DNA from 2 places in the Desulfitobacterium sp. THU1 genome. Region 2 is predicted to be linked to the other one. Evidence: a T-box and tRNA genes for the amino acid it is inferred to sense, from the RefSeq annotation. Region 2 holds a T-box; the other holds one or more tRNA genes.
The links. The T-box of region 2 lies ahead of ileS (isoleucine--tRNA ligase). A T-box ahead of a tRNA ligase gene usually reads a tRNA of that ligase, here a tRNA-Ile.
Positions count from the first base shown of each region.

Region 1: it encodes a tRNA-Ile, which carries the amino acid that the T-box ahead of ileS (isoleucine--tRNA ligase) is inferred to sense. The anticodon was not compared.

Region 1 is NZ_JBBWUA010000019.1:42,402-58,723, reverse strand. Features, by position in the region: gene AAC978_RS13375 (MerR family transcriptional regulator) at 134-547, shown strand; gene AAC978_RS13370 (deoxyguanosinetriphosphate triphosphohydrolase) at 804-1,793, shown strand; gene AAC978_RS13365 (GerMN domain-containing protein) at 1,945-2,535, opposite strand; gene dnaG (DNA primase) at 2,833-4,677, shown strand; gene rpoD (RNA polymerase sigma factor RpoD) at 4,664-5,845, shown strand; tRNA gene AAC978_RS13350 (tRNA-Asn) at 5,978-6,052, shown strand; tRNA gene AAC978_RS13345 (tRNA-Ile) at 6,061-6,135, shown strand; tRNA gene AAC978_RS13340 (tRNA-Glu) at 6,145-6,220, shown strand; gene AAC978_RS13335 (tRNA (adenine(22)-N(1))-methyltransferase) at 6,319-7,146, shown strand; gene AAC978_RS13330 (Nif3-like dinuclear metal center hexameric protein) at 7,125-8,285, shown strand; gene AAC978_RS13325 (hypothetical protein) at 8,631-8,795, shown strand; RNA gene rnpB (RNase P RNA component class A) at 8,860-9,251, shown strand; gene AAC978_RS13315 (zinc-dependent alcohol dehydrogenase) at 9,383-10,513, shown strand; gene AAC978_RS13310 (YueI family protein) at 10,524-10,895, opposite strand; gene AAC978_RS13305 (hypothetical protein) at 10,975-11,250, opposite strand; gene citD (citrate lyase acyl carrier protein) at 11,601-11,873, shown strand; gene AAC978_RS13295 (HpcH/HpaI aldolase/citrate lyase family protein) at 11,965-12,672, shown strand; gene citF (citrate lyase subunit alpha) at 12,706-14,250, shown strand; gene AAC978_RS13285 (hypothetical protein) at 14,454-14,642, shown strand; gene AAC978_RS13280 (hypothetical protein) at 14,795-15,106, opposite strand; gene AAC978_RS13275 (CheR family methyltransferase) at 15,410-16,198, opposite strand; gene AAC978_RS13270 (YaaR family protein) at 16,236-16,322, opposite strand, start outside.
Region 2 is NZ_JBBWUA010000002.1:241,933-258,254, reverse strand. Features, by position in the region: gene murA (UDP-N-acetylglucosamine 1-carboxyvinyltransferase) at 1-202, shown strand, start outside; gene AAC978_RS03495 (cell division protein FtsQ/DivIB) at 287-1,012, shown strand; gene AAC978_RS03490 (small basic family protein) at 1,032-1,370, shown strand; gene ftsZ (cell division protein FtsZ) at 1,575-2,636, shown strand; gene AAC978_RS03480 (sigma-E processing peptidase SpoIIGA) at 2,921-3,835, shown strand; gene sigE (RNA polymerase sporulation sigma factor SigE) at 3,835-4,563, shown strand; gene sigG (RNA polymerase sporulation sigma factor SigG) at 4,621-5,394, shown strand; gene AAC978_RS03465 (YlmC/YmxH family sporulation protein) at 5,451-5,723, shown strand; gene pgeF (peptidoglycan editing factor PgeF) at 5,875-6,693, shown strand; gene AAC978_RS03455 (response regulator transcription factor) at 6,696-7,379, shown strand; gene pnpS (two-component system histidine kinase PnpS) at 7,383-8,786, shown strand; gene AAC978_RS03445 (HlyD family efflux transporter periplasmic adaptor subunit) at 8,755-9,810, shown strand; gene AAC978_RS03440 (YggS family pyridoxal phosphate-dependent enzyme) at 9,880-10,566, shown strand; gene AAC978_RS03435 (cell division protein SepF) at 10,634-11,083, shown strand; gene AAC978_RS03430 (YggT family protein) at 11,087-11,374, shown strand; gene AAC978_RS03425 (YlmH family RNA-binding protein) at 11,384-12,181, shown strand; gene AAC978_RS03420 (DivIVA domain-containing protein) at 12,196-12,654, shown strand; gene AAC978_RS03415 (hypothetical protein) at 12,760-13,227, shown strand; T-box leader at 13,277-13,486, shown strand; gene ileS (isoleucine--tRNA ligase) at 13,536-16,304, shown strand.

The sequences.
Region 1 (16,322 bases), on a different contig from region 2:
CAAATCCGTTGGCCATAAGAAACATATATAATAATATTGAGATTATTGATCAAAAGGTATAAAATCAGAATGAGCCGGAATAGATAAAAAGGCAGGATCTCGAGAGGAAAATATCGGATAAGCGTGGTGAGTGATGCTGGACGAAGAAAAAGGCCTTTATAGCATTGGCACAGTGGCTGAGTTAATTGGGGAACATCCAGAAACCTTACGGGTCTGGGAAAGAAACAACCTGATTCATCCGGATCGGGCAAAGTACCAAAGAAAGTATTCCAACAACGATTTGTTGCGTTTAAAATTCATTAAATTTTTAATGGATGAAAAAGGCCTGAACATCGCGGGTGTAAAACAGATCACGGCTATGTATTCCTGCTGGTATAATCGTAATTGTAAAGGTGGAGCATTGAAGAATAGCTCGACAATCATTAATGAATCCAAGCCGTGTTGGAAAATCGAGGGGAGCTACTGCCTAATCGCCAGTGATAAGAGTGAGCTATGTAGTTCTTGTGAAATGTTGAGGACCTGTTCCGGCTCTATGGGGTCCGAGTAGATGGAACCCCCTTCTAGAGAACCATTTTGTGGTTCTCTTTTTCTTGCACGTATCTTAATATATAAATTTTCATCGGACGATAGTATAACGCAACTAGGCAGCCGCCGTCGTCTAACGACAACAAGTGCGAAAGCAGTGCTTTCGTGGCGCCAGCCAAGTTTTGTTTATAGATAGTAATGCAAGTAAGAATTCGTTGTTGTCCATCTCTCATGGTATAATATTAATAAGTAACTCAAGCCGCTAAGGGGGAGTAAAGATGAGCGAGAATATTCGGCTCCGGACAGAGCGAGAAGAATGGGAGCGGCTGTCGCCCTATGCTGCCAAAAGCAGTGAAGCCAAACGGGATCGAGAGGAAGAGGAATGCACTATTCGGACGAAATTCCAACGGGACCGGGACCGGATTTTGCACAGCAAACCCTTTCGTCGGCTTAAGCATAAGACCCAAGTCTACATTGCCCCTACGGGGGATCATTATCGGACGCGCATGACCCATAGTTTGGAAGTCTCCCAGATTTCCCGCACTATCGGCAGGGGGCTACGCCTAAACGAAGATCTAATTGAAGCTATTTCTCTGGGCCATGATGTGGGGCATACGCCCTTCGGACATGTGGGAGAGGAGGCCATCGCAAAGCTCATCGGCTGCTTTGAGCATAATGAACAATCGATCCGTATCCTTACTGTGCTCACGGAGGAAGGGAAAGGGTTAAACTTAACCCGGGAAGTTTTGGACGGTGTACTTAATCATACAGGTGAAGGAATACCCTATACTTTAGAAGGTCAGATTGTTAAGACTGGGGATCGCATCGCCTACCTGTGTCACGACTATGATGATTCTCTACGAGCAGGACTGATTAAAAAAGGCGATCTACCTGAACCTGTGGTAAAAACTCTAGGGGAAAAGCCAAGCCAGATGATCACGACGATGGTGGTAGATATGATCGAGAGTTCCCAGAACCAGACCGCTATTAAGCAATCTTCCCTCGTGGCAGAGGCCATGCAGCAGTTTAGAATCTTCATGTTTGAGCGAGTCTATAATAACGATACCCTTCGTGAGGAACGCCGCAAAGGGGAGTATGTTGTGCAGGCTTTGTTTCACTATTATATGGAGAATTTATCTCAACTTCCTCAGGAGTATCTCAAGTGGGCCAATGAAGATCAAGTAAAAGCGGTAGTTGATTATATCTCAGGATTGACCGATAATTACGCCATCGAACTCTTTCAAAGGCTCCTTGTGCCAAGGCATTAATTTTGTGCCGAGGTAGTAGCCTTTCCTTCCAAAGTTATACTTTTTGCTAGCATATATATACCTTAAGACTGAATAAATAAAGATGGCGAGCCAGTAGGCTCGCCATTCACTGTTGTTATATGTCGTAATACTTCACTCTTATTCTTCAGAATCACTTCAAAATCAAGCTCTCATCTGGCTCCACGGGAGCTGAAGTGTCTAAGCCGCCGAGAATAGCTGCTTTGAGTTCCCCTTCGAGAAGGAACTCGACACTTTGAACATCCGGAAGGGCAGTAAGGGTGTTCACGATGCTGTAAAGCACCATTTCCTCCCCAGTTGTACCGCCTTTGAAATTTTCTCGAAAGGATTTAGAAAGATCAAGGGTTGCCACACCGTCTTTAATCTTAACATCGAGCAGTGCAGTTTTCTCAGGAAGGGGGGCAACGGACCCCGTTGGAGGATTAGTAAATTCCTTGAAAATCTCCTTTATGGCAGCCGCGCTAGTTTCCTCGGTGACCTTGAGGGTGCGTTTGGTAGCGACTAGTCCTGAAGCATCAGGGGTAGGAAAATAAAGTGTAACATCCATTGTTTTATTAACGGACGTAGAAGGTTCGGGGGTTTGGGGCTCAGCGCCATTTGGTGAAGAGGTATTCGTGGGCGGGGTATTTTTAGAGATATCATCGGATCCACAGCCTACCGCAGTAAAGAGAAAAAACAAGAAAGAAAAAGCAAGGATGAAACTGCGAAATCTCAAGTTATTCATGATTGGCCTCCCACCTTTCTGATTTCATTTTAACACGTAAAGGCTAGCCGGAAAAGGGTCAACGGCTCTATTGGAAGTATAGGAAAGAAAAAGTCGAAATAAAGGAGGAAATAGTTAAGCAAAGTAGAATAATAATTAGAGATAATAAATATATCTAGAATATATATTGTACACCAATCACGCCAGATTTTAAAGAAGTAATTAAAAAGAGGATTCTTGAGTTTTTTGGCGAACAATAAAGTACTATTATCTTGACATTTTGTCAAAAATATGGCATAGGGTGGCGAAGAACAATCGGTGGATTATAGAATTCCTGAAGAAATCGTTGAGGAAGTTAGATTGCATTCGGACATCGTCGATACAATTTCCGATTATGTACGGCTTCAACGCAAAGGGAAGAATTACTTAGGTCTCTGTCCCTTTCATGCGGAGAAAACGCCGAGCTTTACGGTAACCCCAGAGAAGCAGATTTTCTATTGTTTTGGTTGCCATACAGGTGGTAATGTTTTTTCTTTTTTAATGAAAAAAGAAAATTGGAGTTTCCTTGAGACGGTTGAGAATCTAGCTGAAAAACACGGCATTATTCTTCCGGAAAAAGAACTTTCGCCCCGAGAGAAGGAGCTACAAACCCGTCGACGTCGTTGGGAAGAGATTCACGATTGGGCAACGGGTTATTTTCATGAAGTCTTGCTGAATAAGCCCGAAGGAGAACCAGGAAGGCAGTATTTTCGGCAACGTGGGATAGATGATGAAACCATCAAGCAATTTCGTTTGGGTTATGCTCCAGATCGCTGGGAGGGTCTTCTCGAGGCGCTGAGTGCACGAAAAGTAAGTCCCCAAGAGGTGGTTCAAGCGGGCCTTGCTTTAGAACGAGAGTCTTCGGAGGGGAGAACCCGTGGATTTTATGATCGTTTTCGTAATCGAGTCATCTTTGCGATTCTTGACTCGCGTCAGCGAACCATCGGTTTCGGCGGGCGGGTTTTAGATAATTCAACCCCCAAATATTTAAACTCACCTGAGACTGCTTTTTTTAACAAGGGACATCATTTATATGGTATGCACCGAGCCCATCAAGGAATCCGCGAGCGTGGATTCGCATTGTTGGCAGAAGGTTACATGGATGTTATCGCCTTGCAAAAAGCAGGTTTCAAGAACGCAGTAGCTTCATTAGGAACAGCTTTAACTCGTGATCAGGCAAAACTGATTCGCCGCTATACTGGACGAGTGGTGATCGTCTACGATGCGGATCAGGCAGGAATTCAGGCAACCCTACGAGCCGGAGAAATAGTGCGGGATATGGGCTTTCGCGTAGACGTCTTAAGTCTCAGCGGAGCTAAGGACCCGGATGAATACTTAAAAACCTTCGGAGTAGAAGAATTTAATAAAGCTCTCGCCCAAGCAGAGCCTTATATTCAATTTAAATATCATGTTTTGATCAAAACCACCCCCCCCGAATCAGCCCCGGAGAAGGCGGAGTTAGTCCGAGAACTAGCACCCGATATTGTGAAGGTACAGAGCCCGGTCGAACGAGAAGGGTATGAACGGTTCTTAAGTCTGGAGCTTAGTCTAACTCTAGATAAGGTCCAAGAGGAAATCGCCGGATTCGATCAAAAAACTGCGCAAAAGACTGCTGAGAAGGAAAAATTAAGGCAGAAACAGGATATTTCTGTAAAAAACAGGGATAATATCAATAGGTGTGCAAATCCATCATCAAATGGAGTGTCAGTCTCTGACGGGGCGTATCGAGCTGAGCGAATTCTCTTGCGTCTTTTGCTTGAACAGTTGATTCCCCTCTCCGAATTGAAGACACACCTCGAAGCAGGATTTTGGAAAGTACCCTATCATCAACAGATATTTAATCATATTGAAAAAGCACCTAATCTCGGAAAAGGGGCTCTACCGAACATGGATGACGATACCTTGCTAAGCAAGGCTGCACAACTCATGCTCGAGGAGATAGACCTAGCCAATCCGGAACGGCTTTTTCAAGACTGTCTGAAACAGATACATTCGCAAAAAGAGGAAGAAACAGTGGAAGAGCTTCAGGCTCGCATGGTGGACTTAGAAAAATCCGGCGATTTGGCAGGCGCTTTTGCCCTGTTAAAGGAGATAGGAGAGCGGTTGAGAAGTGGCGAAAACTAAGGTCATGAGCACAAACAAAAAAGAACCTCAGGAAGGAGGGGAATCCATGAGCGTTAATCAATTGAAGCTCGATGCGGTGAAAGAACTGATATTGCAAGGCAAAAAGAAGGGTTCTTTAACCTACCGGGAGATCATGGATGCCCTCCAAGGAATTGAGCTCACTGCCGATCAAATTGACGAAGTGTACGAACAACTTGGCAAAATGGGAATAGACGTCGTCAATGAAGCGGGTGAAGTCGAAGCCTTAGTCAAGGTCAATGATACAATAGTAGATGACGATGTGGATGAGGATGAGGTAGAAGAAGAGGTCGATGTGGACCTTTCTATTCCTGAAGGTGTGGGGATTGATGATCCGGTCCGTATGTACCTGAAGGAGATTGGCCGAGTTCCCCTTCTTTCTGCTGAGGAAGAGATTGAGCTGGCCAAACGGATGGAGCAAGGAGACGAAAGCGCCAAACGCCGTTTAGCTGAAGCTAATCTGCGTCTGGTTGTCAGTATTGCCAAACGTTATGTAGGTCGAGGTATGTTATTCCTGGATTTAATTCAGGAAGGTAATCTTGGTCTTATTAAAGCAGTAGAAAAATTCGATTATGTTAAAGGCTTTAAATTCTCTACCTATGCTACCTGGTGGATTCGTCAAGCGATCACCCGGGCGATCGCAGACCAAGCCCGCACGATTCGGATTCCCGTGCATATGGTGGAGACCATTAATAAACTTATCCGCGTCTCCCGTCAGCTCCTCCAAGAATTAGGGCGCGAACCAACCCCTGAGGAAATCGCTACCCAAATGGATATCTCCGTGGAGCGAGTGCGGGAAATTATGAAAATTGCACAAGAGCCAGTGTCCCTTGAGACTCCGATCGGGGAAGAGGAAGACTCTCACTTAGGGGACTTTATCCCCGATGAGGATGCTCCGGCGCCCTCTGAAGCAGCGTCCTTCATCCTCTTGAAGGAACAGCTGGAAGAGGTCTTAGAAACACTTACTCCTCGTGAGGAGAAGGTATTACGTCTACGCTTTGGTTTAGATGATGGTCGCACCCGTACCTTAGAAGAGGTTGGTCAAGAATTTGGCGTGACCCGCGAACGGATTCGTCAGATTGAAGCAAAGGCACTGCGGAAGCTTCGCCATCCCAGCCGGAGCAAAAAGCTTAAGGATTACCTAGAATAAGAGCTGCTTTAGGAAAATAGAGGATTTGTTCATCTGTTTGATTGAGCTAGGGATAAATTTTAAAATTAAAATTTATCCCTAAAGCTTGACTAGTAAATACGAATCTCGTATAATAAACCCTGCGAAGAGCATTCCTCGATAGCTCAATGGTGGAGCAACCGGCTGTTAACCGGTAGGTTGTAGGTTCGAATCCTACTCGGGGAGCCATTTTTTTTGGGCCTATAGCTCAGCGGTAGAGCCCCCGGCTCATAACCGGTTGGTCCCAGGTTCGAATCCTGGTGGGCCCACCAACCCAAAATGGCCCGTTGGTCAAGCGGCCTAAGACACCGCCCTTTCACGGCGGTAACACGGGTTCGAATCCCGTACGGGTCACCACTAAGAATGAATGTAGCGAGATGTGTATTGCATCTCGCTATTTTTACATATGCCAGATATAAATACCCCAAAATAAAGGGACCGGAAGGGGATTTCCTATGACAGTTTCGGTGAGTATTGGTCCACGTCTACAAATGGTGGCTAAATTTGTGCCTGAGGGTTCGCAACTTGGTGACATTGGCACAGACCATGCCTATCTGCCCATCTACCTTTGGGAAAGTGGGAGAATAAAGAAGGCTGTTGCGGTGGATGTCCACGAAGGACCGTATCGCTCAGCCTGTGCGGCCATCAAAGGGCGTGGTTTAAACTCGGTTATTGACGTGCGCTATGGAGATGGGCTAGCGCCGATTCAGCCGGGGGAGGTGGATACCCTGACCTTAGCGGGGATGGGTGGGAACACGATGTTGGAGATTTTCGCCGCCCAGGGGTTGGTGATGTCGCGGATTAAGGACCTCATTTTGCAGCCTCAGGGGGCAGAAGGCAAAGTCCGCTTAACCTTGCTTCAAGAAGGCTGGAAGCTGATACAGGAACGCTATGTAGCGGAAGAAGGACGTGTCTACATAGTCATGCATTTCTCCCGTCGTGCAGGGTACACTGGAGAGGAATTGCAGACAATGGTTGAGAAGTGCCTCAGGAAGCTTCACGTAGCTGTAACCTCTCTGGAAAGTCTACAAAAGCAAGAGCAAGTCCAAGAGCTTACCGAGAGCCTAATCAGGAAATGGATTTGGGAATTTGGCCCCCTGTGTCTCGAAGACCCCCAAGAAGAACTGCGAGTTCTGCTTCATGAGCAAAAACGCAATTTACATAGGACCATTGGTGAGATGAAAAAATCAGCCCAAGAAAAAGTGCAAAAGCGAATTGATGAGTATGACCTGAGCATCAGGGTGTTGGAGGAGATGGAAACATGTCTGTTTCAGTCGGTGTAATTGCTCAAACCATCGAAAAGATTGCCCCCAAAGGGTGGGCTGAAGAGTGGGACAATGTGGGTTTGTTGGTGGGCGGCTTCTCATCCTCCGTCGACAGAGTTCTAATGACATTAGATCTTACTCCAGAAATTTTAGAAGAGGCTATCCAAAAGGATGTCCAGCTGATTATCGCCCATCACCCGATCATGTTCCGGCCCCTAAAGAACTTACGTTCAGATAATCAAGGAGCACACTTGCCTCTTAAGCTGATTCAGGCCGGGATTGCCTATTATGCTGCCCATACCAATTTGGATCAATCGGCCTACTCTTCCAGCCGGAGCTTAGGTAAGGCTTTAGCTCTGGATAAGATGGAGTATTTACGAGTTACGAATAGTGAAAAGCTTTTAAAGCTCGTTACTTATGTTCCCCAAACTCATGTGGAGCTAGTTCGTCAAGCTCTTGCTCAAGCAGGGGTAGGAGCTGGTATAACCGATGGCCCCCATGCCTCTGAGTACTCCGAGTGTTTTTTTGCAGGGGAAGGAACAGGGATGTTTCGCCCCTTGGCAGGTGCACATCCTACTCTGGGTGAGATTGGAGAATTGACCTGCGTTGATGAAATTCGACTGGAGAGCATACTATCGGAAGGGCTTATCGAGCGTTCCTTAAAAGCCTTGAGAAAAGCTCATCCCTACGAAGAGCCTGCATATGACTTGATACCACTTTATAACACAGGTGTGGCTCAGGGCTATGGGGTGAAGGGATATCTCAAGCAGCCGGTGAGTTTGGAGAGCATAGCAAACCAACTGATTGTGGAAATGAAGAAGCTTGCACCCACAAACCTGGCTGGAGAACCTATTTTACGTTTAGCGGGAGACCCTCAAGGGCTCATTCACAAAGTTGCTATCGTCAATGGCAGCGGTGGTAGCTTTATCCCTAAGGCTCTCTTTAATGGAGTGGATCTTCTGATTACAGGCGATGTGGATCATCATGAAGCCCTAGATGCTCTAGAGGCAGGATTATCCATCATCGATATGGGGCATTTCTGGGGTGAAGTCGCCATGGTACAGTCCCTTGCTGAGTATCTAAGTCGCGAAAAAGCCCTAAATGGAGTAGAAGTGCTAATAAGCCAAAGAATGAAAAGCCCTTGGAAGTCGCTATAGATTTCGGTTAGTCAAGCAAAAGGGGTATGGCAACTGCTTTGTGAAAGTAGTTGCCATACCCCTTTTTGTATTTGGGCAAGGCCAGGTAATTTATAGAAAAATCAGAAAATTATTGACAAATATGATTTTTGACGGTAGAATAGTGTCGAAGGAAGAGATATTTAGAGTGAGAATTGAATGATTTCATTTTAACATTTGTTCTTTGCAGAAAACGAATCTCGTGATTTGAATCACGGATTAGAATTGAAAGATCTGTTAGACTAATAGAGAGTGAAAATTCACTTAATTATATTGAATTTAAGTGCAGCTCACTTAAATTTCATTTATTATAAGGAGGAATAATTTATGAGTCGTACTGAAATTCTAAGTCAAGAGCGTGATCGTATCATCATGAAGTTGTCTCAAGGCGGCATAGATAATAAAGCAAAATTAATTACATCCCTTATGGATATCGATGCAGAGATGGAAGAACTGCAAGAATCTGAGAAAGCTCTAGAAAAAGTTAATTAGATTGGAAATAGAACCATATTAAAGAATTTGACCAAAAGAGTAGAATGAAGTAATATAGTTAAGCGAAGTCAATCGGATGGTCGCGGAAGCAGGAACCGAAAGGTTGCTTCTGAGGAAAGTCCGGGCTCCATAGGGCAAGGTGCTGGGTAACGCCCAGTGGGAGGAATCCTAAGGACAGTGCAACAGAGATATACCGCCGATAGCGGAGGTTGGTCCCTGGACTGACTTTCGAGTAGGTAAGGGTGGAAAGGCGAGGTAAGAGCTCACCGGCAGCCTGGTGACAGGTTGGCCCTGCAAACCCCACTTGGAGCAAGACTGAATAGGGAGACTATAAAACGGCCCGTTTTTGTCTCCGGGTAAGGTCGCTTGAGGCCGTTGGTAACAGCGGTCCTAGATAGATGATCATCACCTTCTGAAAGGAAGGAACAGAACCCGGCTTATAGATTGGCTTCGCCTGATCTTCAGTTTCTTATGTAGAGCTGCATTTTGCAGCTCTTTTTTTGTCTTCAACTAACCTCATCAGCCTTGAATAGTTCCCCACCGCCAAGAGAAAGCTATCTAAAATAACTTTCTGGAAGGTGTACTTAATGAGAGCTATTGTCTATGAGGGAGTTCGAGATGTAAAAGTTAAAAATGTAGGTGACCCAGTAATAATCAACCAAGATGATATCATCGTTAAAGTTACTTCGGCAGCCATTTGTGGATCGGACCTCCACCTCATTCACGGTATGGTGCCCAATATGCCGGAGGGTTTTGTGCTAGGGCATGAAACCATGGGTATAGTTGAAGAAGTTGGAGACGAGGTTTATAAGGTAAAAAAAGGCGATCGAGTCATTGTTCCCTTTCCCGTCGCCTGTGGGCATTGCTGGTATTGTGAACATGACCTGTGGAGCCAATGTGATAATTCCAATAGCAATGGGGAAACGGGGGCTTATTTTGGCTACAGCTCGACCTTTGGAGGCTATGATGGCGGACAGGCTGAATACCTAAGAGTTCCCTACGCCAACGTGGGACCTAGAATTATTCCAGAGGAACTAACGGATGAACAGGTTCTATTTCTCACAGACATACTGCCTACTTCTTATTGGGGAGTAGAAAACGGTGGAGTCAAAAAGGGAGATACAGTTGTTGTTCTTGGGTGTGGACCAGTGGGTCTACTGACCATAAAATGGGCTATTTTTCAGGGAGCCAAGCGCGTGATAGCCGTAGACCACATCAGCTATAGGCTGGACCATGCTTATCGGAATTACGGTGTGGAAACTATTAATTTTGAAGAACATGATAATACCGGGGAATATATAAAGGAGATAACCCGCGGAGGCGCAGACGTTGTCATTGATTGCGTAGGCATGGATGGTAAAGCCTCTACGATCGAAAAGATTGAGACTATTTTGAAGCTCCAAGGAGGATCGAAGTCCGCTATTGAAATTGCCACCCAAGCAGTACGCAAAGGTGGCACGGTGTCCTTAGTGGGTGTCTATGGAGCTAAGTATAATCTATTTCCTTTAGGAGATTTCTTCTCTAGAAATATCACCTTAAAAATGGGACAATGTCCTGCTCATTCTTATGTGGATCGGATCCTAGATCATATTAAAACTGGACGGTTTGATGCTACAGATATCATCACTCATCGGTTGTCCTTGGATAAGGGAGAGCATGCTTATGAGATATTTGACGAGAAGAAGGATAACTGTATCAAAGTTGTCTTAAAGCCGTAGAAAGTCCAATCTATTCGACTTCTACCTGCTCGACATCCACCGCCTGATCAGAAGCCACCACAAGGCCGACTTCTCCTTTTAACTTTGGGTCGTTGACGACTGTATAAGGTTTATTGTATTGCCGAGCAATTTTTATATATTTGGCGCGAAAATCAAAGGCTAAATCTCCATTGAGGAGGAGGCGGGTAGACCGTGGGTCTTTCAGTGCCTCCTCGATTTCCGGGTAAACCTGTTTATCGTCAACTTGGTCCTTGGTCAGTAATTTCAATATACGTTCTCGAAATACCCCAAGATGTTCAAGCTTCTCACCCAGCTTGAGTTCGGGGGCTCCGTGTAAACCGACCATAAGACGTTCTTCCAATTCGCTTTTATTTTCACTCAAGCTAAGTCACTCCCATTAATATTTTTCTATGAATATCGTGCCCTGTTCTATCTTTTACTATCGGTGATTTGGTGGAGGATTAGGAAATCTGTTGATGAATTTTAGCCAGGCGGCGATTGCGCAGATAGAGCATAAAATCAGTCGATACCATGATGAGATTCAAGACATAGAGGAAGATAACTAAATCATATTGGAAGAAGAGCTTATGGAGGATACCAGCGACATAGCCTATTAAAATAATGATCAGGAAGAAGGCGCTTTTGCCTTCCACGGAACGGGATACATAAGACTTATAAATAGAAAAAGGCCAGGCGGCCCCGAAACACACCAACATCAGAGCTTCAAAAATACTCAACAAAGACGCCTCCTTATGAATGTGAAATAAGTCTGATCTTAGCTTAATAAGCAGCTAACTGAATTATAATCGATTCAGAGGTCATTGTCTCGGCAAATTTTTTCTTAATACGAACGAATTTTCAAACTTTTGCAACATAAGGTAATCCTATTGTCAAAGGAGGAAATATGGGGTTAAACTAAAAAGAATAGTAGGTTTTTATTAGCATAAATTGTCGAGATTAAGCAACCGTATTAAATATAAGCTAGATAAATCTGCTGTAGAGAATTAGGGTTCATAGCTAAAAGCGGAAATAAGCCAATGACGGCAGAATTTCCGTTAAAATATTTTAGAATTAAGGAGGGGATTTTATGAAGATCAGTAAAACAGCACAAGCAGGGGCCTTAGAATCCAATGACGTGCTTGTAACCGTAGCGCCTAATGAAAAAGGCGGGGTTCAAGTTCAGCTGGAAACCAAACGCGTTATCCTCAAACAATTTGGCAAGCAAATTGAGCAAGTAGTCAAGGACCAAGTCGCGGAAATGGGTGCAGAAGACGTCACTGTTAAGGTTCAGGATAAAGGGGCCTTGAACTACACCATTCGAGCTCGTGTTCAAACTGCCTTGGAGAGAGCTCTTGTCTAGGACAAAGCTTTAAGGGTAAGTGTTTTATAAAATGGTTTTGAAACACTGTTTTATTTATTGCTAAGGAGAAAAGAAGGGAGTCGTTTTTTATATGAAAAGGCTAAGAAGAAGTCTTTTGATTATATCCGGTAACAATCCTAAGCACATTCAAGATGCACCTGTATTCGATCCGGATGTGGTGATTTTTGATTTAGAAGAGCGGGTAGCAGCCCCAGACAAGGATAGTGCCCGTAATTTGGTGAGAGAAGCCTTGAGCTTCTTAGACTATTCTCAGGTAGAAGTAATGGTTCGAGTGAATCCACTCGATACGGAAGAGGGACAAAAAGACTTGGATCGTATTGCCCGAGTAAAGCCAGGTGCTCTCATTATCCCCAAGGCAAACGAGCAAGTGATTAAGCAAGCAGAAGGTCTGCTAACTAAAATAGAAAAAGAGGAAGGGTTTCCCGAGGGGTCCATCGAGATCATTCCTATTTTGGAAACCGCTTCAGGTATAGAAAATATTAATCAGCTCATATCCTCTTCACCTCGGGTGACCGGGTTGTGGTTCAACGGGGAAGGACTCATGGCTGAGTTTGGTACACAACGGACAAAAGAGGGAGCAGAGCTCTACTATGTGCGTGGCCGAGTTGGCATCGCCTGCCGAGCCGCCGGAATCGACGCTATCGACACCATATTTTCAGACGGTAATGATTACGAAGGCTTGGCCAATGACGCTTCGGCCGCAAGACGACTGGGCTTTACCGGTAAACTAGCCTTGGATGGTCGCCAAGTCGATACTCTCAATACCATTTTTCAGTAAATCACGATTTAGGAAAGGGATGAAAGAAGTACCATGAAAAATATACTTGGAAGAGAGATTCCAGATTATATAGAAGGATATGGTGAGGTTAAACCTTTCATGGGGGCCTTTGCCAATTACGGAGAGAGAGCCAAAGCCTCGGTTACCCTTCGCTCGGTTAAACCAGGAGAGAAGAAGCTTTTAGCTAGTATTGAAGAAGCCTTAGACAAAGTGGGCCTAAAAGATGGGATGACCCTATCCTTCCATCACCACTTGAGAAATGGGGATTATGTCCTCAATCAAGTGATGGCCGTCGTCGCTCAACGGGGCTACAAAGATATTCATGTAGCCGCAACCGGGATTTTCCCTATCCACGAGCCACTTGTGGATTATATGAAAAAGGGAATCGTTACCAAGATCTCCGTAAACTACATTTCGCCGGGACCTGTGGCGAAAGCCATTTCCCAAGGCCTCTTGAGGCATCCTGCTGTATTCATGAGTCACGGAGGACGTCCGCGGGCCATTGAAAGCGGTGATTTACACGTGGATGTGGCATTTATTGCTGCACCCACTGCCGATGCCTATGGCAATGTCAACGGAGTAGGGGGCCCTGCAGCTTGTGGTACCCTATCCTATGCAGTTGCAGATGCTTTTTTTGCGGATAAAGTAGTGGCGGTTACCGACCACCTCGCTCCTTACCCGGCTTGCCCCATAGAAATCACTCAGGACTTCGTCGATTATGTAGTTCAAGTGGACTCGATTGGTGATGCCAATGGGATTGTTTCAGGAACTCTTACAGTCACTAAGGATCCCGTGGGCCTGCGCATTGCCAAGATGGCTGCCCAATTGATCAATGAAGCGGGCTATATCCAAAACGAGATGTCCTTCCAAACCGGTGCCGGTGGTACATCTTTAGCCGTTGCTGCTGAGGTACGTAAGTACATGCAGGAAAAGAATGTTGTGGGAAGCTTTGCTGCCGGTGGCATCACTGGCTATATCGTCGATATGCTCAATGAAGGGCTGTTTAGAAATCTTTTTGATGTTCAGTGCTTCGACTTAAAAGCCGTAGCCTCTTACCGAGAAAATCCCCGCCATCAGGCGATGTCCGGTTCCCTTTATGGTAACCCTCATGATAAAGGGGCCATCGTCAACAACCTGGATGTCATGATATTGGGAGCCACAGAAATCGACACAGACTTTAATGTCAACGTAGTAACCGGTTCTGATGGCGTCATCATGGGAGCTTCCGGAGGGCATAATGATACTGCGGCAGGCTCGAAGATTGCGATTATCGTGACCAGCCTCACCAAAGGACGGCTGCCGGTTATTAAGGATCGGGTCACCACCGTGACGACACCGGGGGAAACCATCGATGTTCTAGTTACGGAGCGAGGAATCGCTATTAACCCGCGCCGCAAAGATCTTCTGGAAAAACTAAAAGACAGTGATTTGCCGATTATAACGATTGAAGAACTGAAAAAAATATCCGAGAGCTTAACCGGCGTACCGGAGACGATAGAATTTACGGACCGCGTCGTGGCTGTGGTAGAATACCGTGATGGAACCGTCATTGATGTCGTGAGACAAGCAAAAGAGTAAGACTTATAAAATGTAGAAAAGCAAGTTGCAACACGAGAATGAATAGGATATGATAATCTTAACATCGGGTTAACAAAGTGTTAACAAAGCATTTTGCTGAGCCGCAGGTTGTCTTTCTTAGAAGACTCGAAAACTGAATACTGTACTCCAGACACCCGAGATTTACCTTACAGAGAGAAAATGGTATAAGGGGCGTGTGCACAATGAAATTTCAAGACTTAGGACGAGGCGCGCGTATTGAACTGGCAAACATGGCAAAACAGTTGGGGATGAAGTATATTGGATACAATCCCGCAGCCCAGCAGGTTTCGCTGGAGTACAAAGGCAAAGGGATGACATATCACGTCGATGAGTTGGTAGCTGCATACCAACAATCCAATCCCACATCCTAATGGCATTAAGAAAGAACGAGAACAACTGAATAATAACAAAATAATAACTGAATAAGATCTACAATAGAATATGACACACAAAAAAGGGACTATGTAAGTCCCTTTTTTGTATAAAACAAAAGACGCATCCGTTTTCAGCTCTTTCCTATACATTAGCCATGGGCAAGCATGGGCTGTTGCATTAAATAAGCCGATTTACGTTTGCGCCTCTGATTCATATTGATGGGCAGACATTTGATGTTGCAGGTGAAGGACATGTTCACAGGCAGTGGACGATAAGCTACACCTTCTTCCAGAGCACGTGCTGCCTCGAAGTCACGGTACTCTCGCCATTGGGCAAAGAACACCTCCTTGCTTACCTCACATACCTCTCCGCCTGCCAGCTGGAAGAGAAAACGATCACAGCTGGGGTCTTGGACATAACAGATGATAAGATTATCGTGGAAGTACAATAGAAATCCCACCTTCCTCTTAGTTTTAGTTAGCCGCTTGACCTAGTATTTGTAAAGTGAATGTTAACTTAAGTTTAACAAAATCCAAAGAGATTTGAAAGTGAAATGTCCGACAAAATATACCCAGGTACCCACTTGACTCGCTCGCATATTAGGTTTGATGAAAGAATTTTGGCAAATAGGCGAGTAAAAAGTCGATTAGAAACGAACGATTATTTCGGGTCTTAAGGGTCTGCCACCTTCGTTTATTCACCAACGATTTGCGACAGATCCCTCATCAGATATAATGGGATAGACAAAAGAAACTATTGACGATTAGGGCTGCTTTTGGTAAAAGAAAGAGGAGACGAGTTTAAAGCCCAAATGACTCATCCCAAAAAGATGCTCTGTGCTCCCCGTAAAAAGAATCCCTCCTGGATTTAGGGAATCAGCAAATTTGCGATAAAGCATATCCTTAGCATCTTCTGTAAAGTAGATCACTACATTGCGACAGGCGAGTAAATCAAACCCAGAATCAAAGCGATCAGTGAGAAGATTTTGCTTCTGAAAGGTTACCGCTCGTTTGACCTGATCCTTAATTTGGTAGCCTCCATCCACAGGTGTAAAATACTTCGGAATAAGCTCAGGGGCCGTGCTCGCGAAATCAGCTTCTTTGTAGATTCCTTTTTTCGCCTGTTCAAGCACGTTGACATCGATATCGCTAGCTAAGATCGTGAAGCGAGCTTGCGGGAAGTATTCCATCAAGGTGATAGCCATGGAATAGGGTTCTTGACCACTCGAGCAGCCGGCACTCCAGATTTTTATAGGTGCCTTCTTTTCTAGGAGCTTGGGGAGAATCTCTTCGCGCAGAGTCTTCCATTGGTTGGTATCTCGGAAAAACTGGGTGACATTGATCGTTAAATGCTTGAAAAAGGCGTCGTAGAGATCTTTATCCAGATCAAGAGCCTTAATGAATTCAGGATAATTTTTATAGCCACGGGAGGACATAAAGCTGTTAATACGTCGCTCCATTTGATTTTGCTTATAAAAGTTTAGATCCAACCCGCTTTTCGGGTGGAATGCCTTAACAAACCATTCGTAGGTAGTGTTGTCTAGATTAGCCATAGTGGTACCTCATTTCATGTATAATATTTTAAGTGAATCATCCCAATAGGTCGATTATCAGGCCGCGTATTTCGTCGACTTGTGTGAGAATTTCTAGAGGCTTGGCCTGGGTATCCAGCACCTT
Region 2 (16,322 bases):
GATTATTCGCGGGGTGGAGCGGCTGGAGGGGGCCTTTGTCGAAGCTACAGATTTGCGGGCGGGAGCAGCTCTATTCCTGGCAGCTTTAGCTGCAGAAGAGGCCACTGTACTGGAAAAGGTAGGGCATATTGATCGAGGCTATGATAATCTAGAAGATAAATATCGGAGTCTGGGTGCCAAGCTGAAACGAGTAAGCTCTTGATCAGAGCACGGTCGGATATGTTGAAAAGAAAAACATGACAGAGAGGGTTGTATTCGATATACTAGGAAGCTAGGAGGAGTGATCATGGAGTCTAGGAAATCGACTACATCCTTTCTGTATATTTCAATACTTGTTATACTTTTCGTAGTAGGTATGAGTTTTTTCTTCCAGTCAAGTTATTTTACGACTCAGACAGTGAAGATAGAAGGTCTGAAACAAATTCCTCCCAACGAAATTGAGCGTTTAATTACGGATGTAACAGGGCAGAATCTTTTCATGTTGGACTTAAAGCAACTTAGCCAGAAGGTGCAGCTCCATCCCCTTGTGGAGATTGTGGAGTTAAAAAGAAAGTTTCCCAACCAATTGGTCGTTCAGATTACAGAACGGACTCCAGTTGCTCTAGTTGCCGTCCCTCGAGGTGTAGTGGAGGTAGACCACAAAGGCATCTATCTACGCCGTCTTGAAGGATGGCCGGAACTAAGTTATCCTGTGATTAATGGATTGACCATCCCTGATACTGCTGGCCCGGGACTGGAGTTGGATATCCCTGGACTTAAGGCCGCCCTAAAAGTAGTCGGACAAGCCCCTGAGGAGTTAAAGCCATGGATTGGGGAAGTCTATGTGAATACGATCGAACAGATTACCCTTTATCTGACGGATGGAGTAGAAGTCCGCCTAGGTAAAGCAGACGCTTGGGAAGACAAGCTTAAGTCGCTTTTTGTATTGATCAATGATGAAGGGTATAAGTCTTTTAAGAACGGGGTAAGGTATATTGATTTTACCGCCGCAAAGCCAGTAATAGGTCGTTAAATGAGGAGGAATTTTTTGAATGTGGTTACCAATTTTAGGGCTCATACTTGGACTAGTTATTGGCTGGTTTAGTCCGTTCTCAGTTCCGGTAGAATATTCAAAGTATCTTTCTGTGGCCATCTTAGCTGCCCTGGACTCTGTCTTAGGAGGTATCCGAGCCGCTCAAGAGAACCATTTTGACTCTGTTGTGTTTCTTTCCGGTTTCTTTACCAATATTTTGTTGGCAGGAATACTTGCTTATGTAGGTGACCGAATCGGGGTCGACCTATTCCTAGCGGCTGTGGTGGCTTTTGGAGTCCGCTTATTCAACAACTTAGCGATAATTCGCAGACATTTGCTTCAAAAAAGAGTACATTAGGGGTAGACCACCCTTTTTGTTGAGAATCCATCTAATATAGCTTTGTGGATGATATTTCCTATTAAAAAAGTTGAAGTGAAAAGAAGGATAAACTGCTTGTTCATAGAATTTATCACGAGTACAGGTGTTTTTTTGTGTCATTATCACTTGAATGTGACCATGAATAGGTAATGCTCTAATACTAGCGGGGGGGTCGTAAGCTAAATGCTTGAATTCGACATGGACTTTAATCAATTTGCCCAGATCAAAGTGATTGGAGTTGGCGGTGGTGGAAATAATGCTGTAAATCGTATGATTACAGCCGGCTTAAAAGGTGTAGATTTTGTAGCGGTGAATACGGATGCTCAAGCGATCAACCTCTCACGTGCCGGAGAGAAGATCCAAATTGGTAATAAAATTACCAAGGGTCTTGGTGCGGGTGCGAATCCGGAAATCGGTCTGAAGGCCGCTGAAGAAAGTCGCGAAGAATTAATAAATGTCCTTAAAGGTGCAGATATGGTCTTTGTCACCGCCGGAATGGGCGGCGGAACTGGAACTGGTGCAGCACCAATCGTAGCTGAAATTGCTAAAGAATTGGGAGCCTTAACAGTAGGTGTAGTGACCCGTCCCTTTTCCTTTGAGGGAAGAAAAAGGGCTATGCAGGCAGAAAAAGGAATTGCCGAGCTTAAGTCTAAAGTTGATACTTTGATCACTATTCCCAATGATCGGTTGCTCCAAGTCGTGGACAAGCATACAGCTCTTCATGAGGCTTTTCGGATTGCTGATGATGTGCTGCGTCAAGGGGTTCAAGGGATATCTGACCTGATTGCTGTACCCGGCTTGATTAATCTGGACTTTGCCGATGTGAAGACGATTATGCGTAACACAGGTTCAGCATTAATGGGAATCGGAGCAGCTACCGGCGAGAATAGAGCGGCAGATGCTGCCCGTAAAGCTATTTCTAGTCCTTTGTTGGAGACCTCTATCGAGGGTGCACAAGGGGTCCTCTTAAACATTACTGGTGGTTCGAATTTAACCTTGTTCGAAGTTAATGAAGCTTCGGAAATCATTGCAGAGGCAGCTGATCCGGAAGCTAACATTATCTTTGGCGCCGTAATTGACGAAAGCCTCAAGGAAGAGATTCGGGTGACTGTCATTGCAACAGGATTTGAACAACAGAAATCTGCTACTGTTGGGTTAAGAGGTAGTGCTAATGAGGCGATTCGTCCCGTGGCAGCCACAGCTGAGGAGCTAGATATTCCAGAGTTTTTGCGTCGCAAACGTTAAGAGAGTGTTATCTTGTTTGAGTTTTGATAGCTGTTAGTTTTCTTTCGACTCATGTGACAAAACTTATCTAACAAAATCATGTGTAATATCAATTAAGTATCTAAGCCATAGTTTGGGCCCTTAAGGTCATAGACTATGGCTTTTTTGTGGTCAGGTGGTTTCAAACGCGATTTTTAGTCACAAGTCGCAATAGTTTTCTTAAATATTCCCGCCTATTCCGACAGCTTTTATTCTCCTTATTCGGTATAATTTGGGAGAGATGGTGGAAAGGGCTACTATGAGTTATGGAGAGGTATTTAGATATTGATCTAGTAGTAAATGGGAGTATGGATGCCTTGCTCATAATTCTCGTTGCCCACTTATTGAATTTTCCCCTCCGAGGCAAGAGGCTTGCGGCCGGAGTGATGGCTGGAGAAATTCCGGTAATTCTCTCTGCCTATGCTCCGGCCTCGTTCGTTTTTGAATTGAGCAAATTTCTCGTCCCTATGCTTATGATTGGGCTTGCATTTCCTTATCGAGGGATACGGCCTTATCTCAAGACACTATTATTATTTTGGATTGTCTCGGCGGGTCTTGGAGGGCTCGTCTATGCTGTCTGGGGCTGGGTTAGTTTCGATGGCATTCTTGGCAGCTCTTTACGCATAGGCATGAAAAACCTTTGGATCCTGCCTTTAGGGGTAGGATTATGGTGGGTTAGTCAAAATGCCTGGCAGAGCATTTTAGGATCAGCGGCCCAGACGAGAGCCACACTCTATGATCTCCGGATTGACCTAGGTGCAGAAATGGGTGATGAAAGTTCAATCACGGTGAGAGCATTACTGGATACGGGGAACCAATTGCGAGACCCCCTCACCGGTAATCCTGTCATTCTGGTGGAGGAGGAAATAGCTGCAACGGTCATGCCTGAAGAGCTGTTACCAGCTTTGCAGGGAGCTTGGCGCGACTTAGAAGATCCCTGGCCATGGCTCTGGCAGTCTGATTCCTTGTGGATTAAGTATTTTGTCTTTATCCCCTATCAAGGGGTGGGACATAAGAGTTGGCTTCTCGGCATCCGACCCCATAAGGTGGTTTGCACATCCTTGTCGGAACCGAAAGAAATGAAAGCAACCTTAGCTTTAGTGCAGCATGGGCTTAGTTCGGATAGAACCTACCAAGCCTTGCTGCATCCAGAGCATGTTCGAGGAGCGGAGGAAGGCTAATGAAAAGGATAGTAGAACACGTTAAATTATGGTTTTTTAAGATTAAATCGCTTTTGATACGCAAAATCGGTGGTTGGGATGAAATCTATTATGTGGGTAGCAGTGAAGCGCTGCCTCCTCCACTTAATTCAGATGAAGAAGGCGAGCTTCTATTACGCTTGGAGCAGGGGGATTTTAGTGTTCGTGATATTCTAATCGAGAGAAATCTGCGCTTAGTGGTGTATATTGCCCGAAAATTTGAGAATACCGGGATCGGTATCGAAGACCTCGTCTCCATCGGAACCATTGGCTTGATTAAAGCCGTAAATACCTTTGATCCTCAAAAGAAGATAAAGCTGGCCACCTATGCCTCGCGCTGCATAGAAAATGAAATTCTCATGCATTTGCGTCGCAATAATAAGACACGCACGGAGGTCTCCTTCGATGAACCCTTGAACATCGATTGGGATGGCAATGAATTGCTACTCTCCGATGTGCTTGGTACGGAAAATGATATTATCTCGCGACCACTGGAGGAAAAGGTGGATCGCCAGCTTTTGCATTTAGCTATGGCAAGGCTGACAGATCGGGAAAAAATGATTATGGAATTGCGCTTTGGCTTGGACAATGGTGAGGAAAAAACCCAAAAGGAAGTAGCGGATCGGCTGGGCATTTCCCAGTCCTATATTTCTCGTTTAGAAAAGCGAATAATCCGCCGTTTAAGGAAAGAATTCATTCGTTTGGAATAAGTTTCAATCCCATCGGGCATACTCTTCCAAGAGAAAATTGGCTTGGAGGGTGCTCAAATGGCTTTAAACAAAGTAGAAATCTGTGGAGTGAACACCTCAAAGTTGCCTGTTCTTAGTAGCGCAAAAATGAAGGAATTATTCATTGCCTATCAAAGCGGCGAAAAAGAAGCACGGGAGAAGTTGATTTATGGGAATTTAAGATTAGTCCTGAGTGTAATTCAACGATTCACTAATCGGGGAGAGTATGTGGATGATCTTTTTCAAGTTGGCTGTATTGGCTTGATGAAGGCCATTGACAATTTCGATCTTGGTCAAAATGTAAAATTCTCTACCTATGCGGTTCCCATGATCATCGGTGAGATTCGCAGATATTTACGGGATAACAACCCAATTCGGGTCAGTCGCTCCCTACGGGACATTGCTTATAAGGCGCTACAAGTTCGAGACCAATTGGTCAGTGAATGCTCACGAGAACCTACGGTATCGGAAATTGCTGCTAAGCTTACATTACCCAGAGAAGAGGTTATTTTTGCTTTAGATGCCATCCAGGAGCCGATTTCCCTGTTTGAACCGATTTATCATGATGGGGGAGACCCCATCTTCGTGATGGATCAAATCGGTGATGAGAAGCATTCCGATAACAGCTGGCTAGAAGGTATCGCAGTTCGAGAAGCCCTGCGGCGGCTAAGTGAAAGGGAAAAGCTTATTTTGTCCTTGCGTTTCTTCCATGGCAAAACTCAGATGGAGGTTGCCGACGAAATTGGTATTTCCCAAGCCCAAGTTTCCCGCTTAGAAAAAGCAGCCTTAGGACATATGCGTAAGTTCGTCTAGTTTAGAATAATCATCTTCCCTCTCGAATATAAATTTGGAGAGGGGAGGTAGAAGAAATGCGGATCTCTGAGCTACGCTTATTAGATATCGTAAATATCAAAGATGGTCGCCGCTTGGGCCCCATCAAAGATTTAGATCTGGATTTAGAACGAGGCTCCATTAAAGGGATCGTGGTGCAGGGCGCCTCTCGAAGCTGGGGTTTTTTCGGCGGGAGAAATGAGGATATTCTCATTCCCTGGGAGCGTGTGAAGAAGATTGGGGTCGATGTAATTTTGGTCGATGCTACTGATTTGCCGGACTTCAATGTCTTGGTGGATGATCGCCGTTAATGAGAATGAATTCTTGTTAAAGATAGAAGAGCCTTCTGAAGGAAAAATCCTTTAGGAGGCTTAAATCATGCCAAGAATAGGACTTTCGGGGAGTACATCCCTCAGGAACTTTATGGTATAGTTACAATAGGATGAATATGGGGGTAATCAAATGGCATGGAGTTGGCGCCAGGGAAAAGAACTAGTCTATCTTACTCTTCCCGTATGGGAATCGGAGGGTATTCAGATTGGATTTTCTACACGCTGGGGAGGGATTAGCTCATCTCCCTATGCGACCTTAAATCTTGGACTCCATGTGGGGGATTCCCCAAACCAAGTGGAAATTAATCGCAAGTTATGGTTTGCTGAATGGAATGCTCTGTCAGGAGAGGTCGCTCTAGGGGAACAGGTCCATGGAACAAAGATCCATCAAGTTACTGAAAGGGATGCCGGGCGAGGGAGTGATTCTCTTGACACCGTAATTACTGGTGTCGATGGATTAATAACTGTGACCCATACTGCTCTTATGGCCTTCTTTGCGGATTGCGTCCCGGTGTTTTTCTATCATCCTCTTCTCCAAGCGGTAGGGATTGCTCATGCGGGCTGGAAAGGTACTTCGGGGAAGATTGTGAGTGAGATGTTAGAAATGTTTCGTCTACGAGGGGGTGACCCTGCAGAATGTTGGGCAGCGATCGGACCGAGTATCGGGCCCTGCTGTTATGAAGTGGATGAACACGTACGGATGGAATTCGAGAAGAGCTTTTCAAAAACACCCTTTCTAAAACCTGGCCGACAAGGACATTCCCAGTTGGATTTGCAGGAGGCTAACTCGATGATCCTAAGGGAAGCGGGGATACCACCGGAAAAGATTTGGATCGCCCGTGAATGCACTGCCTGTCATACAGATTCCTTCTTTTCCCATCGCAGAGAGGGCCCGAAGACAGGAAGAATGGCGGGTTGGATTCGTCGCTTGCCAAAAAGGGAGGAGTAATCATGGCCGTTATCTTGGTCGTTGATGATGATGAACTAATTCAAGAGCTACTTAAGTTTAATCTGGAGAAGGAGGGCTATCAGGTACTGTTGGCTTCCGACGGATCTGAGGCTTTAAGTGTTATAGAGGAAAAGGTCCCCGATCTTGTGATACTAGACATTATGTTACCAGGTATGAGCGGACTTGAAGTATGCAACCAGCTGCGCAGGGTGCCAAAGCTTGCTGATCTACCGGTGATTATGCTTACCGCCAAGGGTGAGGAGATTGATAAAGTACTTGGGCTGGAGATCGGAGCAGATGACTATCTTACGAAGCCCTTTAGTCCTAGAGAGCTGGTAGCAAGAATTCGGGCAAGGCTGCGACGCAATAAGCCAAGTGAAGAGAAGACAGACATAGTTCGTCAGGACCTGCGTATTGATCTAGAACGTTTCCGAGTGTCTGTACGAGGGGAATACATAGAACTGACCCCCAAGGAATTTGAACTTTTGCGTGTATTAGCCACTCATCCTGGTAAGGTATATACCCGAGATGAACTCTTAGAACGAATTTGGGGCTATGAATATGCGGGAGATACACGAACTGTGGATGTTCATGTGAGACATCTCCGCCAAAAAATTGAGAAAGACCCTTCCGATCCCGAATATATCGAAACACTGCGGGGTATAGGATATCGGTTGAAAGGTTAGATTATGAGAATTAAATGGCTCATTATTGCAATCTACCTCTTGGTCTCAGCTCTTTCTCTTCTGCTTTTCTGGTTAGGTGCTCAAGAGCAAACTGGGATTAGTATGGAGATAGATCTCATGGCACTTGCCCTTGCCATACTTCTACCGGGTGGAATTGTTTACTTCTTTGCTGACCGGCTCGGGGAACGGATAGAAAGGATTTACAGTGCTGTTAGAGGGATTGCGCAGGAACAGTCCCTACCCACGAATTTACCGGAGTTTACTTATGAATTGGGAAGCTTGTCCAGAGAGGTGGCTGAGCTTGGGCAGAGACTCAAGGCCAGTATATCCACTAACCGTCAAGAATCACAAAAGATCCAAGCGATTCTTGCAGGAATGCAAGAAGGGGTCATTTCCCTAGACCATGTGGGACGAATCGTCCTTCTGAATCGCGCTGCAGAGAAGCTTTTCGGTAAAAAGCAGGAAGCGGTAAGGAATAGATACCTTACTGAATTAAGTGGGTTTGAAGAGTTAGAAGAGCTTATCTCCACGGCTTTAGAGAAAAGTCTCCCCGGACAAACCGAGCTTCTTATGCGTTCCAAAATGATGATTCGCGTTCAGGTCAGTCCGATTTTGGGAGAGAAGGATCGTTCCCAGGGAGCGGTTATCGTCTGCTATGATATAACAGAGCTTCGTCGTTTAGAGCAGTTGCGGACAGAGTTTGTTGGCAATGTATCTCATGAACTAAGAACACCTCTGACTTCGATCAAGGGATTTGTGGAGACCCTTATGGATGGAGCGGCAGAGGACCCCGACTTGCGGGAGCGCTTTCTTAATATTATTCATAAGGAGACTCTACGCCTACAACGCTTAGTGGATGAATTGCTGACCCTATCTCGAATTGAAAACCAACGCCCAGATGTCAGCAGCGGTAGAAGTAGGGTCCAAGAGGCATATGAAAAGATTAAACCGGTGATAGAACCCTATGCAGAAGCTAAAAGTATTGATCTTGAAGTCGTAATTCCTAGTAAATTGCCGGAAGTAGCTATGGGAATCGATTTGTTGAGCCAAGTACTTCTCAACCTGATGGAGAATGCTGTGAAATATACTGCAAAAGGTGAAGTGTGGCTACATGCGTCTTATGTTAACCAAGCCATTCGATTAGAGTTTGGTGATTCAGGCTGTGGTATTCCTAAAGAAGATCTCCCCCGTGTCTTTGAGCGTTTCTATCGAGTGGACAAGGCTCGTTCTCGTGAGCAAGGAGGAACAGGGCTGGGATTAAGTATTGTTAAGCATATTGTCGAAGGAGCTGGAGGGAAGATTTGGGTGACATCGAAGTTGGGCTCGGGATCCGTCTTCATCTGCGAATTACCGACTAGAAATGGAGGGATAACAATTGAAGAGGAGCCCAAGGACACTAGTCTATAGCCTGATACGAGTCGTTGGGGTGGGGGCTCTTCTACTACTCCTCATCGGTTCGTTGGGCTGGGTTTACCGTTCAAATTTCTTAACAGGCTCTCTCAAGGTGGAATTGGCGAAGCAAGGAGATATTAAACATCAGCAGATAGTCTCCGTGGTATTTGCCAGTGAAGAAACTCTCCTCAAGGCGCCTGCTGCAGGAACACCAAAGTTTTTGGTTCAAGAGGGAGAACGAATCCGCAAAGGAGACCCTGTTGCAACGATTCAATCGGGAGGAGTTGTCCTTGGGCAGGATAACCTAGCCCAGTCGAATACCCTAGTCGCACCGATCGGTGGACTTGTATATTCCGCAACAGATGGTCTGGAAACATTTTTGACTCCTGAGCATCTTCTTTCCATGGATGTCAGCAAAATTCTTCAACAGACGGTTGCCGGTAGCTCTGAATCCGGCGCAGAGACCACAGCACCTGCACCTCAGAGCAATCCGAGCGATAGAGAAGCTCAAGCTTCTCAGCCTAGTCAGGATGCTCAGAGGGCGCAGAGTTCAGGGGTCAGCGTGGACAGCGGCAAGGTTATCGGTAAAATCGTCAATAACCTTCTGCCTACGGTAGCGGTAATCAAGGTGGATACTCAGGGGTATGAGGTGGGTAAGAATGTAAAGTTGCTTATCAACGATCAAAGCTTCACTGCTAAAATCATGCGCCTTCTTGATGATCCCCAGGGGTTGGTGGTTCAATTCAACCAATATATCGATGGGACAAGCCGGCAAAGATTTCAGGAGATTGCCCTGGTTGTGAAGCCTACCGTTAGCGGAATTCTGATTCCTAAAAGTAGCCTTTGGATTAAGGGGGAAGAACAGGGAGTTTATGTAGTCCAGGAAAGTGCTATCCAATACCGCAAGGTAAAAATACTGGATGAAAATGACGAATTCGTCTGTGTTGAGAATTTACCCCATGGTATTCCTGTCATTATCAATCCCCGTACGGGTCTAGATGGTCTTACTATCAATATAAAAAATGTCACACAATTATAAACTGTGGTCTAGAAGTAGCAGGAAATAGGCATTCTTTGTAGAATTGAATCAAAATGGACGGTGTTCGAATTGGATATAAATGGAAATATCTCAGATATCCGTCAGAGGATGAATCAGGCGGCTGCTATGAGTGGACGCAACCCTTCCGAAATAAAGCTTCTGGCAGTGAGCAAGACTATGAGTTCCGATGTGGTTCGCTGTGCTTATGAAGCAGGACAACGTGCCTTTGCTGAAAATAAGGTTCAGGAATGGCAAGAGAAGGTGGATCATCTCCCTGAGGATTGTGAATGGCATCTGGTTGGCCGTTTGCAAACCAATAAGGTAAAGTATTTAGATACTAGGATTACGCTTATTCATTCCCTTGATAGGATAAGCTTGCTTAAAGCATTGGAACATCACGGTGCACAGCGGCAGATGATTTGGCCAACCCTGGTCCAGGTTAATATCGCTCGCGATCCTCAGAAAGCAGGATTATTAGACGAGGAAGTGGAAGATTTTCTGTCGGAAGTGGCTCGTTGCGAACATGTCCGGGTCCACGGCCTGATGACTATAGGGGCATTAGGTGCTTCTCAGGAAGAGACACAAGGTTATTTTCGTCAACTGCGTTTGCTGAACGAGCGACTTCAGGTGAACAATATACCTCATGTCGCCCTCAAGGAACTTTCTATGGGGATGAGCCATGATTTTGAGTGGGCAATTCAAGAGGGTGCCACGATGATCCGAGTTGGCAGGCAGATATTTGGTGAACGCTCTTAAGGGACATAGTTTGTTAACTTGATTCACATAGAAGTATTCATTTATTGATTTTAAGGAGGTTACTAAAATGGCAAAGTTGTTAGACAAAGTGATTGGAATTATGGGTTTTGCTGATGAAGACTTTGAAGACGATTATTTTGAAGAAGATGACCAAGAAGAGGTTGTCCGAGAAGAAACAAGAGCAACAAACAATCGCAAGGGGGCACAAGTAGTAAGTATCCATACCCAAAAGCAGGTTAAAGTCGTTGTACTCGAACCCCAAGCTTTTGAAGATTCCCAGAACATTGCTGATCAGCTAAAAAATCGCCGTCCGGTGATTGTGAACCTGGAAAATGCAGATCGTAATTTGGCAAAAAGGATTGTCGACTTTGTGAGTGGGACGACCTATGCTTTGGGTGGAAACATGCAAAAGGTTGGCAATGGCATTTTTCTTTTTGTTCCCAATAATGTAGATATTTCCGGGGAAATGAAGGATGATTTTAAGGAAAAGGGATTTTTCTGGTCTTTAACAAAATAAGGAGTGATTAATATACTATTCGTTTATCAAGTAGTTCACACCGTCATCACGATCCTTATGTGGGCTATCATTGCGCGGGCCTTGCTCTCTTGGTTTCCTAACGTACCATATAATAGTTTGGTACGGGCACTTTATGAGATTACAGATCCTCTGCTGAAGCCCTTTCAGCGTTTTCAGTTTGGGGGACCTGGATTTGGCATCGATATTTCGCCGATCCTTGCCTATTTTACGCTTATGATTATTAAGACGGCTGTTTTGCCCGGCTTATTACGTCTTCTGCTTTCCTTTTAGAGGCACATTATGAACCATCGTATGGATCGCACTAGCTTGAATTTTTGGTCTGATAAAGAGTTGAAGCTTGAAGCAGCACATCTCTTGGATTTGTGCGAGGATGCCCTCAACACCTCAAGGCCGGTTTGGACTCCCTTTTTAAGTCAAGCCTTAGGGAACTGGTTTGAAGGGATTCTGCGACGGGAAGGTCTCGTTTTTCGAGCCGAGGGCGGACTGCCTGACGCGGAAAGAGCCCGGTTTTTGATTGGTGACGATCATCGTATGCTCGATAGTGTTGCCAGTGAGGTTAAGGTTTTAAGAGCAAAGACCCTTGATCCCCATGGGACGATGGAACATCGTCAGATTTTGGGTTCTCTGATGGGTATGGGATTAAAACGAGAAGTGATTGGGGATATTCGCGTCGGTGAACACTGCGCTTTTGTAGCAGTAGCCCATGGTATAGCTGATGTTCTGCTCAGCCAATGGGATAAAGCCGGACGGGAACGGATCCAAGTGGAGCTTGTCGAAGGAGATCAGGAGATTCCAGCTGAACAGGGAGAAGAGCGGCGCATTACCGTAGCATCATCAAGGATAGACGCAGTTGCTTCCAGTAGTTTTAATGTCTCCCGCTCTATCTTCCAAGAGCACATTAAACAGGGGAAGGTAAAGCGTAACGATCTAGTAGTTTCCAAAACAGATCTAGAGGTTAAGCAGGGAGATATTCTATCTTGTCGGGGCTACGGTCGAGTTCGTTTAGTAGAATCGATGGAGACTCGCAAGGGGAGAATTGCTTGGAACATCATTCGCTATATACCTCGGAAGACATAAGAGGGGGATGAATTATGGCATTAACTCCTATCGATATTCAAAATAAAGAGTTCCGCAAAGGGGTCCGAGGTTATCATACGGAAGAAGTGGAGAAGTTTCTGGAAAGCGTCAGCAAGGAATTTGAGGTTGTTTACGCCGAGAATTTTGAACTGAGAGATAAGGTCCAACGTTTGGATGCGGAGCTAAGGCAATACAAGCAATTAGAATCCACCTTGCAGCAGACGATGGTGCTAGCTCAGCAAACTGCTGATGAAGTCAAACAAGCTGCTCGTCATGAGGCTGAACTTATTCTCAAGGAAGTTGAACAAGAGAAAGTAAGACGAATAACCGAAGCTCAGAATAAGCTGCAATATGTTAATGATGAAATAGAAGAATTGCAAAAACGTCGGGAAATGATTCGTACTCAACTAAAATCCTTTTTACTTGCCCAATTGGATTTGGCGGAAGCCTTTGAAAAGGATCGTGTTTCCTAAACTATCGTGATTCCTTAACAATCCTGTCTCATGAATGCTTGCACTACCATAAGAGATTGTGCTAGAATGAAATCTAGACATTTTTAAAGGGGAAGAAGATTTCTTATGAAGAGCATTTTGTTTTCGGAGCTTGACTCCGACTTTCTTGTGCAAGGTTTAGGAATGCATAAGGAGGAACAAGGTTTTTTCACAGGGAAGATTGGGCGCCACGAAACAGAGCTGACCTCTTCGCCTGATACTCTGAAGGATATTGAAGAAGCTCAAGTCATTTATATTGGCAAGGCAGAGCCTGGTCCTTATCGTGAGGGCGATATCTTGATGGCTGGCAGTGATGATCTTTTGGATCGTGCGTTCCGTGCTTTAGATGAAATGGAGCAACGGGGTGTGGTGGTGGGCTTATCGACTGAGCCGGATTCTTATCCTATGACTTTAAAGCGCGAGGATCTTAATCAATTCACCATCGTGTGGAAAGATAGAAAGACCCCCTATCTCTGCTTGTTTATGGGGGAACCAGTTAATCTTGAAGGCCAAGCCAAGCTGGTTACGATTGTTCGCAAGGTGTTGAATGACTAAACCTCACTAGGTATGGGTATTATTATTGGTATCATAAAGTTCTAAATAATTAAGTGCGTTGAAAAGGACTGTCCTTGAATGGAGCCTCTATAGCGAGCAGGAGATGGTGAAAGCCTGTGAGGTGAACCAAGGAGTATCCCCTTTGAGTGAAGTGCTGAAACTTTGAGTAAGCCTTCCGCCTCGTCCCCGTTAAAGGACTCCGAGTGGCCGGGACATCCGGCAACAAGGGTGGTACCGCGAGTAATATCCCGTCCCTTTTTAGGGATCGGGATTTTTTATACTTTAACTCATCACAGGAGGAATCTACTATGGATTATCGGGATACGTTGAATTTACCGGAAACAGAGTTCCCTATGCGTGGAAATCTTCCCCAGCGGGAACCGGAAATTATGCAAAAATGGGAAGATCAAGACATCTATGACACGGTGCAAAAGGCAAGGGACGGCCGTCCGAAGTTTATTCTCCATGATGGGCCGCCCTATGCCAATGGGGATATTCACCTTGGCCATGCATTAAATAAAGTTATCAAAGATATTATCGTCAAATATAAAACCATGAATGGCTTTGATGCCCCATATGTCCCCGGTTGGGATACTCATGGTTTGCCTATTGAGCAACAGGTCATAAAGAAGTTAGGCGTCAACCGTCATGCGGTCTCCGTGGTTGAGTTCCGCAGAATGTGCAAGGAGTACGCCAAAAAGTATGTCGGCATTCAGCGTGAGCAATTTAAACGGCTAGGTGTACGGGGAGATTGGAAAAAACCCTATTTGACCTTGGAAAAAGAGTATGAGGCGGCTCAAATCGGTGTCTTCGGTAAAATGGCACGCAAGAACTATATCTATAAGGGCTTGAAGCCCGTCTATTGGTGTCCCTCTTGCGAAACGGCTCTGGCTGAAGCAGAGATCGAATACGCAGAGAAAACATCGGATGCTATTTTTGTGAAATTTCCTGTCAGGGAAGGAAAGGGCGTCCTTACAGAGGACAACACTTATGTTATCATCTGGACCACAACCCCTTGGACGCTTCCAGCAAATTTAGCGATTACCTTGCATGAGGAGTTTACCTATGTACAGGTTCAGGTAGAAAATGAACATTGGATTGTGGCGGAGGGGCTACTAGATAGCTTACGCTCGACTTGGGATTTAGAACTTCCTATTGAAAAGCGCTTTGTGGGTAAAGAATTGGAAGGTGTGATAGCTAAGCATCCTTTCATCGATCGGGATTCCGTACTCATCCTTGGGGATCATGTAACCCTGGAAGCCGGTACCGGGTGTGTTCACACGGCTCCCGGACATGGAGAAGAGGACTTTAACGTGGGCAAAGAATATGGCCTGCCAGTCCTTTGCCCTGTTGACCATCAAGGGAAATTTACTGCTGAAGGCGGAGCTTATGCCGGCATGAAGGTAGATAAGGCAAATCCGGTGATTATTGAAGACCTCAAGAATCTTCATGCCTTGGTTCATGAGGCTAAGATTAAGCATAGCTATGCTCACTGTTGGAGATGCAAAAACCCCATCATCTATCGGGCAACTGAACAGTGGTTCGCCTCCATTGATGGTTTCCGCAAGGAAGCTCTGAACGAAATTGATCATGTCCAATGGATTCCTACCTGGGGTAAAGACCGCATCTATAACATGGTAGCGGATCGAGGAGACTGGTGTATTTCCCGTCAACGGACTTGGGGTGTGCCCATTCCCATTTTCTTCTGCGAGGATTGTGGAAAAGAGATTATCACCGATGAAACCATCACCAAGGTTCAAGAAATCTTCCGTGTCGAAGGCTCAGATGCGTGGTTTGTCCGTCCGGCCGAAGAACTCTTGCCGGAAGGCTTCACCTGCTCCTGCGGTGGCAAGTCCTTCCGCAAGGAAACGGATATCATGGATGTTTGGTTTGATTCTGGTACCAGCCATACAGGAGTGTTGATGGAGCGAGAAGAGCTTGCTTGGCCAGCTGATCTTTACCTGGAAGGTTCGGATCAACATCGGGGTTGGTTTAATTCCTCCCTTTCAACATCCGTTGCTGCCTATGGCAAGGCCCCTTATAAAGCCGTCTTAACCCATGGCTTCATTGTGGATGAGAAAGGCCGAAAAATGTCCAAGTCTTTAGGTAACGGTGTGGATCCCTTACAAGTTACCAAGGATATGGGTGCGGATATTCTGAGACTCTGGGTTTGTTCAACAGACTACAAAAATGACGTTGCCGCCTCACCGCGGATCATGAAGCAGATGACGGAAGCCTATCGTAAGATCCGCAACACGTTAAGATTCTTACTCAGTAATCTCAATGACTTTGATCCTGCTAAGGATCGGGTCGCCTATGAGGAGTTACCGGAAATCGACCGTTGGGCTTTGCTCCAACTGGGAAAAGTCATTGACCGTGTTTTGCAAGGGTATGAAAAATATGAATTCCACTGGGTTTATCATAGCGTTCATAACTTCTGTGCTGTAGAATTGAGCGCGATTTACCTAGATATCGCCAAAGATCGCCTTTATGTGGAAGGCAAGAATTCGGCTCTGCGTCGCGCATCTCAGACCGTACTCTATGATGTCCTTGATGCTCTTGTACGCCTGATTGCTCCGGTATTAACCTTTACGGCAGATGAGATCTGGCCATATATCCCAGCAATAGCTGAAGGCTCGAATATCCAAACTGAGGAAATGCCAAAGGTTAATCCCCAATGGATGGATGCAGTTTTGGAAAAGAAATGGGATACTCTATTGGCTGTGCGTTCAGAAGCAACGAAGGCCCTCGAAAAGGCTCGTCAAGATAAGCTGATTAACCACTCGTTGACAGCTCGAGTCGAGATTTACCCGAATGCAGAACTCGAAGCATTCTTGAAGGCTATTCCGAACTTGGCGGAGATTTTTATTGTCTCTGAGGTTTATGTACACCAAGCAGGAGAGGGAAAACCAGAAGGAATCACCATGGCGGAATCCATTGAAGGGCTTGGCATCGCAGTGGGCTCGGCGGCCGGTGATAAATGTGAACGTTGTTGGATTTATGATGCTAAAGTGGGTCAAGATCAAGACCATCCGAGTCTATGCCCAAGATGTGCATCGGTGGTAAGCCGCCTCTAGAACTTAGATAAATAATTG